2 regions of the Kitasatospora sp. NBC_00070 genome follow, and region 2 is predicted to be linked to the other one. Evidence: predicted binding sites of a transcription regulator. Region 2 holds the regulator's gene; the other holds the start of a gene.

Region 1 (10,483 bases), 2.1 Mb from region 2:
GACGGCCGCCTCGAAGCGGACGGCGAGTTTGTCGAAGCGGGTGGCCACCGCCCGGTGCTGCTTCAGCCGGTTGATGCCGCACTCGACAGCATGGCGGGCTTTGTAGTCCTCGCGGTCGAAGCGGGGTGGACGTCCACCGCCCGCACCCCTCCGCTTGCGGTTGCGGATCTGGTCGGCCGGCTCCGCGATGGTGCACCGGATGCCGCGTCGACGCAGGTAGGCCCGGTTCGCCTTGGACGAGTACGCCTTGTCGCCGCGCACCCGAAGCGGGCGGGTGCGGGGTCGGCCCGGACCGGTTCTGGGCACACGTATCGCGTCGAGCACCGCCTCGAACTGCGGCGAGTCCCCGCGCTGGCCGGCCGTGACGAGCAGGGACAGCGGCTTCTGCCGTTGCTCGCACGCCAGGTGAATCTTGGTCGTGAATCCGCCTCGTGACCGGCCCAGCCCGTGGTCCGCGGGCTCCTTGCCCACGCCGCCCGGCGGCTCCTTCTGCGCGGCCCCGTCACGTCGGGCGCCCGCGGCGTGTTGGTGGGCCCGGCAGATCGTGGAGTCGACGTTCACCTCCCAGACGATCATCCCGGCCGCATCGCCCCGCGCCTGCAGGCCGGCAAGGAGCTGCTGCCAGACACCTTGTCGCTGCCAGCGGCGGAACAGGCCGTAGATCGTCTGCCAGGGTCCGTACTCCGGCGGAACGTCCCGCCACGGAGCTCCCGTCCGTACCCGCCACCGAATCCCGTTGACCAGCCTACGACGCGACCTCGCCGGACGACCCACCCCGGCCATCGGCAACAACGGCTCCAGCACAGCCCACTGATCATCCGACAGATCCCCACGCCCCATCCACACAGCCTGGCATCACACCAAACCACCTTCCAAAACACGGCCTAGGCGTCGATCACGGCCCGCCATTCGGCGACCTTCGCGGCGTCGACCGGGGTGTCCCAGCCGTTGGCGCGGACCGGGCCGCCGACGTGGAAGCCGTCGAAGCCGGCGGCGCGGAGGTCGGGGATGTGTTCGGCGCGGAGGCCGCCGCCGATCAGGATCTGCTGGCGGTAGCCGGGGTCGCCCGCCTTGGCGAGTTCGCCGGCCAGCACCTCCCGGCCGTCGCTCACGCCGGCCGCGGAGCCGGAGGTGAGGAAGGTGTCCAGCCCGGGCAGGTCGCCGACGGCGGCCCGGACGGCGGCCCGGTCCGCGCTGTGGTCGATCGCCCGGTGGAAGGTCCAGCGGCAGCCGGCCACCGCCTCCGCGACGGCCCGGGTCGCGGCCAGGTCCACCGCCCCCTCGGCGTCCAGGAACCCGAAGACGAACTCCTCGGCGCCCTCGGCCCGCAGCGCGGCGGCCCGCGCCTGCAGCTCGTCCAGGCTGCCGGGGGTGAAGCCGTCCCGGAGCCGGAGCATCACCCGGAGCGGGATGCTGACCGCGTCCCGGATGGCCACGAAGTCCGCGAGGGCGGGGGTGAGACCGTCGGCGGCGATGTCGGCGACCAGTTCGAGGCGGTCGGCACCGCCCGTCTGGGCAGCCCGGGCGTCCTCCGCCGTCAGCGCGATCACTTCGAACATTGGTCTAGACATATTGCTTACCCTGCCATATCCGGAGGCCCGTCGGCGAGCCCTCTGCACGGGAAACAGTTCGGCCCCGCCGAGGTGCGGGCCCGCGCTCCCCAGCATGGCCACCGCCCGGCGGGGCCGCATCCCACGCGGGTCCGGCCGCCGGACCGGCGTCGGGAAGAATGACCGCCATGACCTCCGCGCTGCTGGACCGCTGGACCGCCCTGCTGCTCCGTACCGGAGCCACCGTCGACCCCGCGCCGTACGGGCGCGACCTGCTCGCCCGGTGGGCCGAACCGCAGCGGCACTACCACCGCACCGAGCACCTGACGGCCGTCCTGGACCAGATCGACGCCCTGGCCGGACACGCCGAGGACCCGGACGCCGTCCGGCTGGCCGCCTGGTTCCACGACGCCGTGTACAAGCCCGACCGCTCCGAGAACGAGGAGCGCAGTGCCCAGCTCGCGATCCGCGCCCTGCGCGAGGCCGGGCTGGCCGAGGCGCTGGTGGAGGAGGTCGCCCGGCTGGTCCGGCTCACCGTCGGCCACCACCCCGCCCCCGGCGACCGGAACGGCGAGGTGCTCTGCGACGCCGACCTGGCCGTGCTCGGCGGCACCCCCGGGCAGTACGCCGACTACGCGGCCGCCGTCCGCACCGAGTACGGCTTCGTCCCCGAGGACGCCTTCCGGACCGGGCGGGCCGAGATCCTGCGGCAGCTGCTCGCGCTGCCCGCGCTCTACCGGACGGACCACGCCCGGGAGCGGTTCGACGCCGCCGCCCGCCGCAACCTGGCGGCCGAGCTCATGCTCCTGGAGCGCTGACCGGGCGACCGGCCTTCCGCCGCCGCAGCCCGGCGGCGGTCAGCCGGGCCACCAGCTCCTTGCTGCCGACCGGCTGCGCGCCGAGCCCCACCGCCTGGTCGTACCAGGCGGCCGGGATGTCGTAGTGGTCGCGCTCGAACCCGCGTGCGGGCGCGCCCAGCCGCTCCGCGAAGGCGTGCAGTTCCTCGTAGGAGACGTCGCTCACCAGGTGCGACCAGTGCTTCCCGTGCCCCGGCCAGGACGGCGGGTCGATCAGGATCACGACAGCGCACCCACCGGCGCCACCACGGCCGCCTCCTTGCCGCACACCCAGTGCGGCTCGGGCCCGAGCTCCGGCTCCACGCTCAACGCGTGCGGGTCCCCCTCGGCGGCGCACACCTCGCACAGCGGCCAGCGCCCGTACGCCTCCAGCAGCTTGTCCTGCACGTCCTGCGCGACCAGGCCGAGCACGTAGTCCGTCCCGTCCGGCCACTGCTCCAGCCACCAGCGCCGGTGCGTCACCGCGTCCTCCACCAGCGACACCACCTGCGGGTCGGCCACGTCCCGGGCGGTCAGGTCGGCGAGGATCAGCGCCCGCGCACTGTGCAGCGCGGCTTCGATGTCAGAACTCATCCGTCCATTGTCCCGCAGCCCGCCACGGAGCCGGAAACGCCGGCGGAACGCCGCAGGGCGGCCTCCCCGGTGAAGGGGAGACCGCCCTGACGGACGTTCAGAACGTTCCGATCCTCGGGAGGATCAGAAGTCCATGTCGCCACCCGGCATGCCGCCGCCCGCGGGGGCACCGGCCTTCTCGGGCTTGTCGGCGATGACGGCCTCGGTGGTGAGGAAGAGCGCCGCGATGGAGGCGGCGTTCTGCAGCGCGGAGCGCGTGACCTTGGCCGGGTCGATGATGCCCGCGGCGATGAGGTCGACGTACTCGTTGGTCGCGGCGTTCAGGCCCCAACCGGGCTGCAGGTTGCGGACCTTCTCCACGACGACGCCGCCCTCGAGGCCGGCGTTGACCGCGATCTGCTTGATCGGGGCCTCCAGCGCGACGCGGACGATGTTGGCACCGGTGGCCTCGTCGCCCTCGAGCTCCAGCTTGTCGAACGCGACCGAAGCCTGCAGCAGCGCCACGCCACCACCGGCGACGATGCCCTCCTCGACGGCGGCCTTCGCGTTGCGAACGGCGTCCTCGATGCGGTGCTTGCGCTCCTTGAGCTCGACCTCGGTCGCAGCGCCGGCCTTGATCACGGCCACGCCGCCCGCGAGCTTCGCCAGGCGCTCCTGGAGCTTCTCGCGGTCGTAGTCCGAGTCGCTGTTCTCGATCTCGGCGCGGATCTGGTTGACCCGGCCGGCGACCTGGTCGCTGTCGCCGCCACCGTCGACGATGGTGGTCTCGTCCTTGGTGATGACCACCTTGCGGGCGGTGCCCAGCAGGTCGATGCCGGCGTTCTCGAGCTTGAGGCCGACCTCCTCGGAGATCACGGTGCCACCGGTGAGGATGGCGATGTCGCCGAGCATGGCCTTGCGGCGGTCACCGAAGCCCGGGGCCTTGACGGCGACGGACTTGAAGGTGCCACGGATCTTGTTCACGACCAGGGTCGACAGGGCCTCGCCCTCGACGTCCTCGGCGATGATGACGAGCGGCTTGCCGCTCTGCATGACCTTCTCCAGCAGCGGGAGCAGGTCCTTGACCGAGCCGATCTTGGAGTTGGCGATCAGGATGTACGGGTCCTCGAAGGACGCCTCCATCCGCTCCAGGTCCGTGGCGAAGTACGCGGAGATGTAGCCCTTGTCGAAGCGCATGCCCTCGGTGAGCTCGAGCTCCAGACCGAAGGTGTTGCTCTCCTCGACGGTGATGACACCTTCCTTGCCGACCTTGTCCATCGCCTCGGCGATGAGCTCGCCGATCTGGGTGTCGGCGGCCGAGATGGAGGCCGTCGAAGCGATCTGCTCCTTGGTCTCGACATCCTTGGCCTGGGCCAGCAGCTGGTCCGAGACGGCCTTGACGGCCTTCTCGATGCCGCGCTTCAGGGCCATCGGGTTGGCGCCGGCCGCGACGTTGCGCAGACCCTCGCGCACGAGCGCCTGGGCCAGCACGGTGGCGGTGGTGGTGCCGTCGCCCGCGACGTCGTCGGTCTTCTTGGCGACCTCCTTGACGAGCTCGGCACCGATCTTCTCGTACGGGTCCTCGAGCTCGATCTCCTTGGCGATGGAGACGCCGTCGTTCGTGATCGTGGGGGCGCCCCACTTCTTCTCCAGGACGACGTTGCGGCCCTTGGGGCCGAGCGTCACCTTGACGGCGTCGGCAAGCTGGTTCATGCCACGCTCAAGGCCGCGGCGAGCTTCCTCGTCAAACGCGATGATCTTGGCCATCGGAAGTGGTCCTCCAGGACACGGTCGACTGCACCGGACCGAGGGGCGCCCGCGACGGACGGCCCTGGTGTGCGGGGGTCTTGTCCCCTACCGCTCCCGGGGGCCTCACCGACCCGGTCCGTTGTCACTCTCATGCTGCGAGTGCTAACGCCAATGATTAGCACTCTCGGGTATCGAGTGCAAGCCCAATCGTGGTAGTGACACGCAGATCGGTCATCCCGGCGGGGACGCCGACGGGCCCGTACGACGATGTCGTACGGGCCCGTCGACCAAGCAGGTGACGCCAACTCGCGGCCGAGCCGAGGTCCCCAGGGGTTCGGAAAGGTCAGACCGCCGCGCGGACCATGTCCGCCTGCGGGCCCTTCTGTCCCTGGGAGATCTCGAACTCGACCCGCTGGCCCTCCTCGAGGGTGCGGTAGCCGTCCATCTGGATCGCGCTGTAGTGGACGAACACGTCCGCACCACCGTCGACCGCGATGAAGCCGTACCCCTTCTCCGCGTTGAACCACTTGACGGTGCCCTGAGCCATTCCGAACTCCCCTTGTGCTGTGCTGGCCCTTCGCGGACCCGCAGGATGCGGGCCCAGGTCTGAACAGGCACGCCCGAGGGAACCCCCCCTGGGCGCAGCCGCGCTCGCCGCAAGCGCCCCACCGGTGCACCGCGAGGCGACCCGGCCGACGGGTGAATGCGTCGATCGCGGCTGAATGTATCCGGACAGACGCCCTCTGCAACAGGGCCAACCTTGCCGAATTCATCGGCAGTCGAATGGGATATCGCGGGAGGAAGGCGGCAGAGCGTGGCAATTCACTCCGGGCATAGCGGACTCATCACCGCAAAATGCGGCCAGATTTCTGACGCTTGCCTGACATCTTCTGTCTCACGCGGTCCGGCGGATGTCTCAACGGCCGGACGGGCCTTGCGTACGCGATCGGCTGACGGTGCGTGGGGAGGGCGGCGGTAAGAGCGGGGATACGCCGACTTCCGTCGCACTCTACTCCCTCCCGGGTGCCCGCTTTTCCACCCGACATAGGGCCGCGCCGCCGTCGGAAGCGGAAATAGGGATTCCGGTTCGGACGGCGGCGCGGCCGTATTCGGTGAAGTGCGGGAACTCAGCAGCCGCCGGCCACCGCGGGAATGATCGAGATGCCCGCGCCGTCCTTGATCTCGGTCGCCAGGCCCTCGGCGAAACGCACGTCGTCGTCGTTCACGTACACGTTCACGAAGCGGCGCAGCTTGCCCGCGTCGTCCAGCACCCGGGCGGCGATGCCGGGGTGGTTGGCGTCCAGGTCGGCGATGACGGCACCCAGGGTGTCGCCCTCGGCGGTGACCTCGGCGACGCCGCCGGTGTAGGTGCGCAGGATGGTCGGGATGCGGACGGTGGCGCTCATGCACGGACTCCTAGCGGGGAGGTGAGGGGGGATCAGGCGGAGGCGAGACCGGCGGCCCGGAACGAGTCCAGGGTCGGGCGGATGGTGGCGGTCAGGCCCGCGTCGGCGACGGCGTCCAGGGTCTTCAGACCGTCCCCGGTGTTGATCGCGACGGTCTCCTTGGACGGGTCCAGCTGACCCGTCTCGACCAGCTTCTTCAGCACCCCGATGGTCACCCCGCCGGCCGTCTCGGCGAAGATGCCCTCGGTCCTGGCCAGCAGCTTGATCGCCTCGACCACCTCGGCGTCCGTCACGTCCTCCACCGCGCCCCCGGTGCGGCGGGCGATGTCCAGCACGTACGGGCCGTCGGCCGGGTTGCCGATCGCCAGCGACTTGGCGATGGTGTTCGGCTTGACCGGGCGGATCACGTCGTGACCCGCCTTGAAGGCGGCGGAGACCGGGGAGCAGCCCTCGGCCTGGGCGCCGAAGATCCGGTACGGGCGGTCCTCGACCAGGCCGAGCTTGATCAGCTCCTGCAGGCCCTTGTCGATCTTGGTGAGCTGGGAGCCCGAGGCGATCGGGATCACCAGCTGCTCCGGCAGCCGCCAGCCGAGCTGCTCGCAGATCTCGTACGCCAGGGTCTTCGAGCCCTCGCCGTAGTACGGCCGGAGGTTGACGTTGACGAAGCCCCAGCCCTCGCCGGCCGGGTCACCGATCAGCTCCGAGCAGAACCGGTTCACGTCGTCGTAGTTGCCCTCGATCCCGACCAGCTCGCCGCCGTAGACCCCGGCCATCACGACCTTGCCCTGCTCCAGGTCGTGCGGGATGAAGACGCAGGACTTGAAACCGGCCCGGGCCGCGGCCGCGCCGACGGCGCCGGCCAGGTTGCCGGTGGAGGAGCACGACAGGGTGGTGAAGTTGAACGCGCGCGCCGCCTCGATGGCGCAGGCGACCACCCGGTCCTTGAAGGAGTGGGTCGGGTTGCCCGAGTCGTCCTTGACGTGCAGCTGGGCGGTGAAGCCGAGCTCGCGGCCCAGGTTGTCGGCCTTCACCAGCGGGGTCCAGCCCGGGTTCAGGTTCGGCTTGCCCGCCACGTCGGCCGGGACGGGCAGCAGCGGGGCGTACCGCCAGATCGAGGCCGGACCGGCCTCGATCCGCTTGCGCAGCTCCTCGGCGGAGTCGGAGCCGAAGTCGTACGCGATCTCCAGCGGGCCGAAGCACTCGACGCAGGCGAAGCTCGGGCCGAGCGGGAATCGGGTGCCACACTCGCGACAGGACAGGGCGGCAGCGGGGCCGAGGTCGACGGTCGGGGCGGCAGAAACAGCGGTAGCCATGATGGCGGAGGCCTCTCTCCTCATCTTCCCCGTGACGCGGTCGCGCCACAGGACGGAATTGGCACCTGTCCCGCCGGATGGCCACTGCTGGGCCGGCCGTGCGAGAAGGTTGCCGGGACTTCGACGGGCCGTTCCCTCAGTCCCTCTGGATGAGCTCTGTGAAGTTGTGGTCCTGCTCTCCGGCCGACCCCGACGTGCGAAGGTCTGACCGCAGTACGAAGACTGTATCCGAAGGCGCCGGGCAGGGAACCGCGCGTCCGAGTCGCGAGATGCCCCGTCCCGAGAACGCCAGTCCGACCACTCAGCCCGAGGAGAACAGACGTGTCCGACCAGCCGACCCCGGCCGACCCGCCCGAGGAGCTGCTGCCGGAAGTGGCCGACTGGCTGCACCGGCGCTCCTGGACGACGGCCGACCGGCCGCCGGCCGACCTGCTCACCGCCAAACGGGCGGCCGGCCCGGCCGGGACGGTCAGCGTGGTGCTGCCCGCCCTCGACGAGGAGTCCACGGTCGGCGAGATCGTCCGGGTGATCCGGCGCGAGCTGATGGAGCGGCTGCCGCTGGTGGACGAGATCGTGGTGGTCGACTCGGGCTCGGCCGACCGGACGGCGCAGACCGCCGCCGCGGCGGGCGCCCGGGTGGTGCACCGGGACGACGTACTGCCCCGGCTGCCGGCCGCCCCGGGCAAGGGCGAGGTGCTCTGGCGCTCGCTGCTGGTCACCTCCGGCGAGATCGTCTGCTTCATCGACGCGGACCTGCGGGAGTTCGACCCGGCCTTCGTCTCCGGCATCGTCGGGCCGCTGCTGACCGATCCGGCGATCCAGCTGGTGAAGGCGATGTACGACCGGCCGCTGGAGACCGCGGGCGCGGTGGTCCCGGCCGGGGGCGGGCGGGTCACCGAGCTGGTGGCCCGGCCGCTGCTGAACCTTCACTGGCCCCAACTGGCCGGGTTCGTCCAGCCGTTGGGCGGCGAGTACGCCGCCAGGCGGTCGCTGCTGGAGCAGCTGCCGTTCCCGACCGGGTACGGGGTCGAGCTCGGCCTGCTGGTGGACGCGCTCGACCGGGTCGGCCTGGACGCGCTGGCCCAGGTGGACGTCGGGGTCCGGCACCACCGGCACCAGGACGGCCAGGCGCTCGGCCGGATGGCGGCCACCATCTACCGCACCGCCCTGGACCGCCTGGACCGCACCCACCGCCTCAAGACCACCCCCGACCTGGTGCACCCCCTGCTCACCCAGTTCACCCGCGACCCCGCCACCCGCGAGTTCACCGCCCACACCCACCCGGTCGGCGCCCTCGAACGCCCCCCGATGCTCACCGTCCCGGAGTACCTCAGCCCGCTACGGTCCAGGGGCTCGGGGAACGGCGACGCCAGCCCTTTCAGGGTGATCCGTCCGTGAAGGGTCAGGGACTTTCGCAGTGACCCGAGCGCCAGACCTCCTCGCAGTTCCCCGAGCCCCTGGACCGTAGATGCCCGGGCGCTTGCCGAGCCAGGGGGAGTCTCGGGTGGTTTGGGTGACCCGGGGCGAGGCAGAGTTGAGGCATGGCCGATCACGCGACCGAACGTTCGAATCCGACCGGGGCCGCCCCCATCCTGGTGGCCTCCAACCGAGGGCCGGTGTCCTTCACCGCCGAGGACGACGGCTCGCTGACCCTGCGCAGAGGCGGTGGCGGCCTGGTCTCGGGCCTGTCCGCGATCGACGACCCGTCCGCCGTCTGGGTCTGCGCCGCGCTCTCCGAGGCGGACCGGACGGCGGCCCGCCGCTCCCCCGACGGCCGACTGGACCTCGGCGGGTTCGAGGTCGGCGGCCAGGCTGTCCGGATGCTGGACATCGATCCCGGCACCTTCGCCCGGGCCTACAACGGCGTGGCCAACTCCACCCTCTGGTTCGTCCACCACCTGCTGTACGAGACCCCGGTGGCGCCGGTCTTCGACGACCGGTTCCGCCGCGAGTGGGACTCCTACCGGGCGTACAACACCGCCTTCGCCGAGGCGCTGGCCGCCGAGGCGGCACCGGGTGCCGCGGTGCTGATCCAGGACTACCACCTGTCCCTCGCGCCGGACCAACTCCGACAGCTGCGGCCGGACTTGAGGATCGGTCACTTCTCGCACACCCCGTGGGCCCCGCCCGAGTACTACCGGATGCTGCCGGACGACGTGGCCGCCGACGTGCTGACCGGCATCCTCGGCGCGGACCGGGCCGCGTTCCTGACCCGCCGCTGGGCGCTGGCCTTCGCGGACTGCTGCGAGGCGGTGCTCGGCGCCACCGTGGACCGGGCCGCGCTGACCGTGACATACGCCGGCCGGACCACCCGGCTGGGCGTGCACGCGCTCGGCGCGGACGCCGACTTCCTCCGCGAGCGGTCCCACCAGCCGGACGTGGACGCCCGGTTGGCCACCCTGAAGGAGGCCGTCGGGCCGCGCAGCACGATCGTCCGGGTGGACCGGACCGAGCTGAGCAAGAACATCGTCCGCGGCCTGCTGGCCTACCGGCACCTGCTGCGCTCCCGCCCGGAGTGGCTGGACCGGGTGGTGCACATCGCGTTCGCCTACCCGTCCCGGCACGACCTGCCGGAGTACCGGGAGTACACCGCCGCGGTGCAGCGGATCGCCCAGGAGATCAACGACGAGTTCGGCACCGCGTCCTGGCAGCCGCTGATCCTGCACGTGAACGACGACTTCCCGCGCTCGCTGGCCGCCTACCGGCTGGCCGACGTGGCGCTGGTCAACCCGATCCGGGACGGGATGAACCTGGTCGCCAAGGAGGTGCCGGTGGTCTCCGACCAGGGCTGCGCCCTGGTGCTGTCCCGGGAGGCCGGCGCCTACGCCGAGCTGGCCGACGACGCCCTCACGGTGAACCCGTACGACGTGATCGAGACCGCCGACGCGCTGCACCGGGCGCTCACCATGCCGACGGCCGAACGGACCGAGCGCACCAAGCGGCTGGCCGCCGCCGCCACCGCCCTGCCGCCGCAGCAGTGGTTCCTGGACCAGCTCGCGGCGCTCCGCGAGTAGCCCGGGAACCACTGCCGTCGGGTCAGGCGGCGAACCCCCCGT
Region 2 (10,483 bases):
ACCGCGACCGAGCTGCGCTCCTCCGGTGCGGTGGCCTCGCAGGAGACCTACGCCGACAACCTGGTGGCCGAGATCCGGCTGGCCCGCCGGGTGCTCGGGGACGTCGACCTGCCGGTCGAGACGGTCTTCCTCGGCGGTGGCACCCCGACCCTGCTGCCCGCCGCCGACCTGGTGAAGGCGCTGGCCGCGATCCGGGACGAGTTCGGCCTGGCCCCCGGCGCCGAGGTGTCCACCGAGGCCAACCCGGAGTCGGTCGACCCGGCCTACCTGGCCGAGCTGCGCGCGGGCGGCTTCAACCGGCTCTCGTTCGGGATGCAGAGCGCCAAGCCGCACGTGCTGCAGCTGCTGGACCGGCACCACACCCCCGGCCGCCCGGAGGCGTGCGTCGCCGAGGCCCGGGCGGAGGGCTTCGAGCACGTCAACCTGGACCTGATCTACGGCACCCCCGGGGAGTCCGACGACGACTGGCGGGCCTCGCTGGACGCCGCGATCGGCGCCGGGCCCGACCACGTCTCGGCCTACTCGCTGATCGTCGAGGACGGCACCAAGCTGGCCGCCCGGGTCAAGCGCGGCGAACTGCCGATGATCGACGACGACGTGCACGCCGACCGCTACCTGATCGCCGAGCAGGCGCTCTCCGCCGCCGGTTTCTCCTGGTACGAGGTCTCCAACTGGGCCACCTCCGAGGCCGGCCGCTGCCGCCACAACGAGCTCTACTGGACCGGCGCCGACTGGTGGGGCGCGGGCCCCGGCGCCCACAGCCACGTCGGCGGCGTCCGCTGGTGGAACGCCAAGCACCCCGCCGCGTACGCCCAGGCGCTGGCCGAGGGTCGCACCCCGGGCCAGGGCCGGGAGGTGCTCCCGGCGGAGGACCGCCGGGTCGAACGCATCCTGTTGGAGCTCCGCCTGCGCGAGGGCTGCCCGTTGGACCTGCTGGCCGCCGACGGCCTGGCCGCCGCCGAACGGGCGCTGGCCGACGGCCTGCTGGACGCCGACGCGTACGCCGACGGGCGGGCGGCGCTGACGCTGCGCGGGCGGCTGCTGGCCGACGGCGTGGTCCGCGACCTGGTGGACTGAACGGGGCAGCGGGGTTCTCGGTACCTTGGTGACCGCCGTCCGAGGGAGCCTGTGATGACAGCTGTGGATGACCGGGTGCTGACCGTCTTCGAGAACCTGGAGGTTCCGGAGGGGTACAGGGCCGAGCTCATCAGGGGCGAAATCGTGATGACGGCCGGTCCGGACAAGGTCCACAACGTCACTGTCGAGGCGATCCGGGACCAGATTCCCCGCGCCCACTGGCACCGGCTGCAGACCCAGGACCTCTCGATGCCCGGCCGCCTGATCCCGTCATCGGTGGCGACCATGGTGGTCGAGGTGGTGTCCAGGACCAGCGGCGACCGTGACCACCGGACGAAGCGTCAGATGTACGCCGAGGGCGGGATCCCGGCCTATCTGATCGTCGACCCGGTCGAAGGGGTCTGCGTACTGCTCGCCGAGCCGAGTGACGACCGGGTGCTCTCCCGGTTGCCGGACTACCGGGCCAAGCGGACCAGCCGGTTCGGGGATCCGATTCCGGTCCACGTGCTCGGGCTGACCCTGGAGACCACGGACTTCCAGGGCTACGCGGACTGATCCGTGACGAAGTCGATCAGCTCCTCGACCCGGCCCAGCAGGGCCGGGTCGAGGTCGCGGTAGGAGTTCACCGAGGCGAGGATGCGCTTCCAGGCGGCCGGGGTGTCCTCCGGCCAGCCGAGGCGGCGGCAGACGCCGAGCTTCCACTCCTCGCCGCGCGGGACCTTGGGCCAGCCGGGGATGCCGACGCTGCCCGGCTTCACGGCCGCCCAGACGTCGATGTAGGGGTGACCGACGATCAGCACCTCGGCGCCGGTCACCTGCTGGGCGATCCGGTGCTCCTTGGTGCCGGGCAGCAGGTGGTCGACCAGCACGCCCAGTCGGCGGCCGGGGCCCGGGCCGAACTCGGCGACGATGGCCGGCAGGTCGTCGATGCCCTCCAGGTACTCGACCACCACGCCCTCGATCCGCAGGTCGTCACCCCAGACCCGCTCGACCAGCTCGGCGTCGTGCCGCCCCTCGACGTAGATCCGGGACTCGCGGGCCACCCGGGCCCGGGCGCCGGGCACCGCGACCGACCCGGAGGCGGTCACCTTCGGCCGGGCCGGAGCGGCGGCCGCCACCGGCCGGACCAGGGTGACCACCTGACCCTCCAGCAGGAAGCCGCGCGGCACCAGCGGGAACACCCGGTGCTTGCCGAACCGGTCCTCCAGCGTGACGGTGAACCCCTCCGCCGTCCGCTCGCAGCGCACCACCGCCCCGCAGAACCCGGTGGCCGCCTCCTCCACCACCAGATCCCGCTCGGCCGCCACCTCAGGGGCGGGCTGCTGCCGCTTCCACGGCGGGGTGAGGTCCGGGCCGTACTCCCTGCTGCGCATGGCACCGATCCTACGAGAGCTGACCCACCGTCATCCGGACCGGGGGAGACGGGTCGCCGGCCTGCCGGCCGACCCGGGACGGCCCTGTGAAAGAGTGCGGGCGACTTCGGATTCGTTGGGGGAACCAGTGCGTGCACGTCCTGCGGTGGTGGCCACCGCCGCTCTGGTGGTCCTGGCCGTCCCGGCCTGCTCGTCGGCCGCCCATCCGCCGGGGCCGACGGCGTCCGCCCGGGTGCCGCTACAGGACCGGCTGCGGGACGGGCTGCTGACCGGGCGCCAGCTTCCGCAGGGCTTCGAGCTGTTGTCGGCGGCGGTGAACTCGACCACGACCGGGGCCCCGCACCAGCCCGCCTCCGCCGTCTCCCTCGACCGGATGCCGTGCGCCGACCTCGGGGTGCAGTCCTTCATGACGGTGCACGCTCCTCCGGTGGAGGACGTCGCGGTCGCCATGCAGCAGGTGCCCGCCGACGGCGCCGACGACGACGGCTGGTTCGGGCAGGAGTCGCTCGACCGCTACCCGCCCGGCCGGGCGGCCGAGGTGATGGCCGCCGTCCGGGCCGCCGCGCAGCGGTGTGCCTCCTACCCCACCACACTGGCGGGCGGCACCGAGGTCCAGGAGACCGTGTCCGTGGTGCGGCCGGGGGTGCCGGCCGATGACGGCCTGCTGCTCCGGGTGACCTCGGCCTACCCCGGCGATCCGGTGCCGTACGTCACCGAGACCGGCTTCGTGCGTGAGGGCGACGTGATCCTGATGGTGCAGAAGACGGTCGCGCAGAAGCCGTCGTCCGGTGTGGAGACCGTGCTCGCCCCGGCCGTGGCGGCCTACCGCGCGGCCGCGGCGGGCTGATCCCTACAGCCCCGGCGCGCCCCAGACCGGGAACCAGCGGGTGAGGTCCTGCTCCACCCGCAGGTCGTTCCCGAGCATCGCCTTGACCTGGAGCTCCAGCGGGTTGTCGCGCTTCTCGCCCGGCAGCGGGGCGAACGGGTAGAAGGTGCCGCGCTTGTACAGGTAGACCAGGCCGAGCGGGCGGTCGGCCGCGTTGCGGAAGCCGACGATGGAGCAGAGCAGCTGGGGGCCGAAGCCGTTCGCCTCCAGCTCGCTGTTGACCGCGTGCAGGTCGTTGACCAGGTCGGGCAGCTCCTCGGGGGTGTGCCGGGCGAGCAGCCAGGAGTAGCCGTACGAGTCCTGCGAGACCTCGACCGGGACGCCGCCGCGTTCGGTGTCGGCGTCCAGCAGGGCGCGGATCTGGCCGGCCACCTCGGTGAAGGCGGCGCCCTCGACGGCGGCGAAGCAGACCGAGCCGAAGCCGGTGGGGCGGAAGCCGGCGGCGGCCTCCAGGGTGAGGGCGGCGGAAGGCACCCCGAAGAGCTGGTCGAGGTCGGGCCGGACCGGCTTGCTGCGGCCGAAGAGCGCGTCCAGGAATCCCACGGTGCCTCCTCAGCGGCCGAGCTCGGCGGAGATCCGGCCGAGCTGCTCCAGTCGCTGCTCCAGCGACGGGTGGGTGGACATCAGTTGGCTCGCGGCCTCCCGGGCGCTCAGCGCCGGGGCGAAGTAGAAGGCGTTGTACGGCTGTGCCCGACGCAGGTCCTCGCTCGGGATGGCGGCGATCTGGCCGGTCACCTTGGTCAGCGCGGAGGCCAGCGCGCTGGGCCGCCCGGTGAGCTGCGCGGCGGCCCGGTCGGCGGCCAGCTCGCGGTAGCGGGACAGCAGCCGGGTGAGCAGGAAGCCGGCCGCGTAGACCACCATGCTGACCAGCGGGACCAGGATCATCGCCAGCGCGGCGTTGCTGTCGTTGCTGCGGCCGCGCCCGTTCATCAGGCCGCCGTACAGCGCGATTCGGGTGATCACCCCGGCCAGCACGCCGAGGAAGCCGGCGATGGTCATCACCGCCACGTCCCGGTGCGCCACGTGCGAGAGCTCGTGCGCGAGCACGCCCTCCAGCTCCTCCGGCTCCAGCCGCCGGAGCAGTCCGGTGGTGACGCAGACCACGGCGCGCTCGGGGTTGCGGCCGGTGGCGAAGGCGTTCGGCATGTCGGTGTCGGTCACCGCGACCCGGGGCTTGGGCATGTCGGCCAGCGCGCACAACCGGTCGATGGTGCCGTGCAGTTGCGGGTACTCCTCGGGCGTCACCTCGCGGGCGCCCATCGCCCGCTGGGTGATCCGGTCGCTGAACCAGAACTGGGCCACGAACAGTCCGCCGGAGATCAGCACGATCAGCGGCCAGGCCCCCCGGAGCAGCACTATCAGCAGCCCGGTGAAGCCGACGTAGAGCAGTCCGATCAGGAACATCGTGGTGACCATCCGACCGGTCAGCCCGCGGTCGGGTGCGAAGCGGGAGTGCTGACCTGACGACATGGCTGCTCCTTATGTCCGGATCTGTCGCTTTCGATGCTGCCACTTGCCGGGAGCATTCGACGGGTGGCGCGGGTGGGACAGGGAGAAGGATCACCAGGCGGTGCCGTTCCTGCCGCCGGGGTCGGGCCTTACACTGGCAGGTACTGTCCTGGCACTCTGCCCAGCTGAGTGCCAGGGGACGGGTCAGGTTCGGGACGGAAGCGAAGACGGAGGTGCGTGGCCATGTACAGCGAGCGGCCGTTGGACGACCGCAAGCTCGCGGTGCTGCGCGCGATCGTCCAGGACTACGTCGGCACCGAGGAGCCGGTCGGCTCCAAGGCCCTGGTCGAGCGGCACAACCTCGGCGTCTCCCCGGCCACCGTGCGCAACGACATGGCGGCCCTGGAGGAGGACGGCTACATCCACCAGCCGCACACCAGCGCCGGCCGGATCCCCACCGACAAGGGGTACCGGCTGTTCGTCGACCGGCTGGCCGAGGTCAAGCCGATGACCGCCCCCGAGCGCCGGGCGATCCGGCACTTCCTGGACGGCGCGGTGGACCTGGACGACACGGTGGCCCGTACGGTCCGGCTGCTCGCGCAGCTGACCCGGCAGGTCGCGGTGGTCCAGTACCCCTCGCTGTCCCGCTCGACGGTGCGTCACGTCGAGCTGGTGGCACTGGCCCCGGCCAAGGTGATGCTGGTCCTGATCACCAACACCGGCCGGGTCGAGCAGCGGATGGTCGACTGCCCCGGGGCGGTCGGTGAGACGGTGCTGGCCGACCTGCGGGCCAAGCTCAACACCCAGGCGGTCGGCCGGCCGCTGCCCGAGGTGCCCGGGCTGCTGGAGGACCTGCCGGCGGCTTTCGAGCCCGCCGACCGGCCCGCCGTCACCACCGTGCTGGCCACCCTCTTCGAGACGCTGGCCGAGCAGAACGAGGAGCGGATCATGCTGGCCGGTACGGCCAACCTGACCCGCTTCGGCCACGACTTCCCGCTCACCATCCAGCCGGTGCTGGAGGCCCTGGAGGAGCAGGTCGTCCTGCTCCGTCTCCTGGGTGAGACGGCGGACGCGGGGATGACGGTCCGGATCGGCCACGAGAACGCCTACGAGGGGCTCAATTCCACCTCCGTGGTCTCGGTCGGCTACGGTTCGGGCGATCAGAGTGTCGCGAAGCTGGGCGTGATCGGACCGACCCGGATGGACTACCCGGGCACAATGGGGGCGGTGCGAGCGGTGGCACGGTACGTGGGTCAGATCCTGGCCGAGTCCTAACAGAGCACTGTCAGACCAGTCGCAGCACTTCTAGAGGCGGAACAAGCGGAGCATTTGGTGGCCACGGACTACTACGCGGTACTCGGCGTCCGACGGGATGCGGGGCAGGACGAGATCAAGAAGGCGTTCCGGCGCCTTGCCCGCGAACTGCACCCGGACGTCAACCCGGACCCCAAGACGCAGGAGCGGTTCAAGGAGATCAACGCCGCCTACGAGGTGTTGTCCGACCCGGCCAAGCGCCAGGTCTACGACCTCGGCGGCGACCCGCTGTCGCCCAACGGCGGCGGCGCGGGCGGCTTCGGCGCGGGCGCGGCGGGCTTCGGCTTCTCCGACATCATGGACGCGTTCTTCGGCGCGGCCTCGGGTCAGCGCGGGCCGCGCTCGCGCACCCGGCGCGGCCAGGACGCGATGATCCGGCTGGAGATCACCCTGGAGGAGGCCGCGTTCGGCACCACCAAGGAACTCCAGGTGGACACCGCCGTCACCTGCACCACCTGCTCGGGCGAGGGCGCGGCCCCCGGCACCTCGGCGCAGACCTGTGACATGTGTCGCGGCAAGGGCGAGGTCTCCCAGGTCACCCGGTCCTTCCTGGGCCAGGTCATGACCTCGCGGCCGTGCCCGCAGTGCCAGGGCTTCGGCACCGTGGTCCCGACCCCGTGCCCCGAGTGCGCGGGCGACGGCCGGGTCCGGGCCCGTCGCACCCTGACGGTGAAGATCCCGGCCGGTGTCGACAACGGCACCCGGATCCAGCTCGCGGGCGAGGGCGAGGTCGGCCCCGGCGGCGGCCCCGCCGGCGACCTGTACGTCGAGATCGCCGAGACCAGCCACCCGACCTTCCAGCGGCGCGGGGACGACCTGCACTGCACGGTCACCATCCCGATGACGGCCGCTTCGCTCGGCACCCAGGTGCCGTTGCAGACCCTGGACGGTCTGGAGGAGGTCGACATCAGGCCCGGTACCCAGTCCGGCCAGTCGATCCCGCTGCACGGCCGGGGCATCACGCACCTGCGCGGCGGCGGCCGGGGCGACCTGATAGTGCATGTCGAGGTGCAGACCCCCACCAAGCTCGACCCCGAGCAGGAGGACCTGCTCCGCCGCCTCGCGGTGCTGCGCGGCGAGGAGCGGCCTTCCGGGACGTTCGCACCGGGCCAGCAGGGTCTGTTCTCCCGGCTGAAGGACGCGTTCAACGGCCGCTGAGCCGGATCCAGGTACCAGGCTTCGAGGTAAGGCACGCGCATGACCGCCCCCGTGTTCGTCGTGGACACCGACCGTCTCGCCGGGATCGCCCCCGGCGGGGTGGTCCGGCTGGACGGCCCCGAGGGGCGGCATGCCGCCGCCGTGAAGCGTCTGGAGCCCGGTGAGGCACTCACCCTCGCCGACGGCCTCGGCCTCGGCGTCGAGGGCACCGTGGCGGCCGTGCACGGCAAGGACGCGCTGGACGTCACCGTGCTGAGCGTCCGTCAGGAGCCCGCGCCCGCCCCCCGGATCGTGGTGGTCCAGGCCCTGCCGAAGGGCGACCGCGGCGAGCTCGCGGTGGAGACCATGACCGAGGTCGGGGTCGACGTGGTGATCCCCTGGGCCGCCTCCCGCTGCATCACCCAGTGGAAGGGCGACCGGGGCGCCAAGGCCCTCGCCAAGTGGCGGGCCACCGCCCGGGAGGCGGGCAAGCAGTCCCGCCGGCTGCGGTTCCCCGAGGTCCGCGAGCCGATGACGACGCGTCAGCTGGCCCCGCTGCTGGCCTCGGCGGCGTTCGCCGCCGTCCTGCACGAGGAGGGCTCCGCCCCGCTCGCCACCGCCGTGCTCCCCGCGAGCGGTGACCTGGTCCTGATCGTCGGCCCCGAGGGCGGCGTCTCCCCGGACGAACTCGCCACCTTCGCCGAAGCCGGCGCCGCCCCGTACCGGCTCGGCCCCTCCGTCCTCCGCACCTCCACGGCGGGCGTGGCGGCAGGCGCCCTCCTCCTCGGCCGCACCGGCCGCTGGGCCTGACTTTCCGCAGGCGCTCTGCTTTTGGCAGATGCTGCGGTAGCCAGGGGCTCGGGGCTCTGCTGTTGTGCGGCTCCGCCGCGCGGGCGCACGTGGTGCACCACCAGGGGCTCGGGGAACTGCGACGCCGACCTCGGAACAGGTGATCGTCGCGTAGGTGGTCAGGACTTTCGCAGTGACCCGCACGCCAGATCTCCTCGCAGTTCCCCGAGCCCCTGGGTAGTGCAACTGGACGCCCTGCCAAAGGCGCAGCCCCCGAGCCCCTGGGTAGTCGACCGCCGGGCGTCTGCCAAAGGTGCAGCCCCGGGCCCTGGGATAGTGCAACTAACCCGTGTGCGGAAGGGCCCGGGCTGCATAGAGTGACGCAGTGACGACCTCTGCGAGCGCGTATCTGCGCCATCCCCACCTGCACGGCGACCTGGTGACCTTCGTCGCCGAGGACGATATCTGGCTCGCGCCGCTGGACGGTGGTCGGGCCTGGCGGCTGACCGCCGATCAGGTGCCGGTCGGGCACCCCAGGTTCGCGCCGGACGGCCGGCACGTCGCCTGGACCTCGACCCGGGACGGTGCGCCGGAGATCCACGTCGCGCCCACCGACGGCGGGCAGGCCCGCCGGCTGACGTACTGGGGTGCGCCGCGCACCCGGCTGCGGGGCTGGACCAAGGACGGCCGCCCGGTCGCGGTGTCCAGCGCCGGACAGGCGACCCCGCGCCGCAGCTGGGCGTTCGCGATCCCGCTGGACGGCGGTGAGCCGACCAGGCTGCCGTACGGGCCGATCGGCGGCCTGGCGCAGGAGCCGGACGGCGACCGCACCCTGCTGCTGGCCCCGCTGACCACCGAGCCCGCGTACTGGAAGCGCTACCGGGGCGGCACGGCGGGCAAGTTGTGGATCGGTGGGCACGAGTTCGAGCGGGTGCACGCCGGGCTGGACGGCAACATCGACTCGCCGCTCTGGGTCGGTGGCCGGATCGCGTTCCTCTCCGACCACGAGGGCGTCGGGCAGCTGTACTCCAGCCTGCCGGACGGCACCGACCTGCGGCGGCACAGCGACGGCGAGTTCTACGCCAGGAACGCCACCACCGACGGCACCCGGATCGTCTGGCACAGCGCGGGTGACCTGTGGATCCTGGACGACCTGGCGGACGCCGAGCCGCGTCGCCTGGAGATCCTGCTCGCGGGCCCCCGGACGGGCCGTCAGCCCCGGCCGACCTCGGCCACCGGGCAGCTGGAGACCGTGTCGCCGGACCGGACCGGCCGGGCCAGCGCGGTGGTGGTGCGCGGCAGCGTGCACTGGCTGACCCACAAGGAGGGCCCGGCCCGGGTGCTGGCCGAGACCCCCGGGGTCCGGCACCGGCTGGCCCGGATCGTGCCGGGGCAGGACGGCGAGCAGGGCGTGGTCTGGATCACCGACGCCGAGGGCGACGACGCGGTGGAGTACGCCCCCGCCGTGCTCGGCGCCGAGCGGCGGCGGTTCGCGGCCGGGCAGCTCGGCCGGGTGCTCGGCCTGGCCGTCTCGCCGGACGGCGGGACGCTGGCGCTGGCCTCGCACGACGGCCGGGTGCTGCTGCTCACGCTGGCCGACGGCACCCTGCACCAGCTGGCCAGGAGCGGCCACGGTGAGGTCACCGGACTGGCCTTCTCGCCGGACTCGCGGCGGCTGGCCTGGTCCCAGCCGACCCTGGGCGCGGAGTCGCTGCGCCAGATCGTGCTGGCCGACCTGACGGACCGTACGGTCGCCGAGGCCACCCCGCAGCGCTTCATCGACTACTCGCCGGTCTTCACGGCGGACGGCAAGCACCTGGCCTTCCTGTCGGTGCGCAACTTCGACCCGGTCTACGACGCGCACGTCTTCGACCTGTCCTTCCCGACCGGCGCCCGGCCGTTCCTGATCACGCTGGCCGCCGACACCCCGTCACCGTTCGGCCCGCAGCGGGCCGGCCGCTCGCTCACCGGCGAGGACGAGGAGCCGAAGAAGAAGGACGAGGAGGCGGCGGAGGAGCCCACCGTCCCCGAGACCCGGGTGGACCTGGACGGGATCGCCGACCGGATCATCCCGTTCCCGGTCGAGGGCGGGCAGTTCGGCAGCCTGCGGGCGGCCAAGGACGGCGTGCTGTGGACCAGGCACCCGCTGCTCGGCATGCTCGGCGACAACGCCGCCTCGCTGGAGGACGAGCACCCGCGCCCGGCGCTGGAGCGCTTCGACTTCAAGAAGCTCAAGGCCGAGCAGCTGGTCGAGGCGCTGGACGACTTCCGGGTCAGCGGCGACGGCAGCCGGATCGCGGTCCTCGACGAGGGCGGCCTGCGGATCGTCCCGGCCGACCACAAGGCCGGTGACGACGACGACCTGACGGTCGACCTGGAGCGGATCAGGGCCACCGTGGACCCGGCGGCCGAGTGGCGGCAGATGTTCGACGAGAACGGTCGCCTGATGCGGGACAAC

What was found. Region 2 encodes HrcA, which represses chaperone genes, less so after heat shock. Its sites were predicted from a motif close to TTNGCACTCNGNNNNNCNGAGTGCNAA; they were not measured.
Region 1: the regulator HrcA is predicted to act here: its motif matches at 4,884-4,910, upstream of groL (chaperonin GroEL).

What each region holds. Positions count from the first base shown of each region.
Region 1 is NZ_CP108247.1:4,220,209-4,230,691, reverse strand. Features, by position in the region: gene OHV05_RS19630 (IS5 family transposase) at 1-840, opposite strand, end outside; gene OHV05_RS19625 (copper homeostasis protein CutC) at 885-1,559, opposite strand; gene OHV05_RS19620 (hypothetical protein) at 1,730-2,368, shown strand; gene OHV05_RS19615 (DUF4031 domain-containing protein) at 2,349-2,630, opposite strand; gene OHV05_RS19610 (hypothetical protein) at 2,627-2,980, opposite strand; gene groL (chaperonin GroEL) at 3,104-4,726, opposite strand; gene OHV05_RS19600 (cold-shock protein) at 5,052-5,255, opposite strand; gene OHV05_RS19595 (ubiquitin-like small modifier protein 1) at 5,836-6,114, opposite strand; gene thrC (threonine synthase) at 6,147-7,427, opposite strand; SAM riboswitch class I at 7,445-7,583, opposite strand; gene OHV05_RS19585 (glucosyl-3-phosphoglycerate synthase) at 7,788-8,825, shown strand; gene OHV05_RS19580 (trehalose-6-phosphate synthase) at 8,969-10,441, shown strand; gene OHV05_RS19575 (SDR family NAD(P)-dependent oxidoreductase) at 10,464-10,483, opposite strand, start outside.
Region 2 is NZ_CP108247.1:2,162,662-2,173,144, reverse strand. Features, by position in the region: gene hemW (radical SAM family heme chaperone HemW) at 1-1,077, shown strand, start outside; gene OHV05_RS10035 (Uma2 family endonuclease) at 1,132-1,632, shown strand; gene OHV05_RS10030 (DUF3097 domain-containing protein) at 1,620-2,450, opposite strand; gene OHV05_RS10025 (hypothetical protein) at 2,578-3,297, shown strand; gene OHV05_RS10020 (hypothetical protein) at 3,301-3,879, opposite strand; gene htpX (zinc metalloprotease HtpX) at 3,889-4,806, opposite strand; gene hrcA (heat-inducible transcriptional repressor HrcA) at 5,029-6,060, shown strand; gene dnaJ (molecular chaperone DnaJ) at 6,118-7,257, shown strand; gene OHV05_RS10000 (16S rRNA (uracil(1498)-N(3))-methyltransferase) at 7,297-8,046, shown strand; gene OHV05_RS09995 (PDZ domain-containing protein) at 8,411-10,483, shown strand, end outside.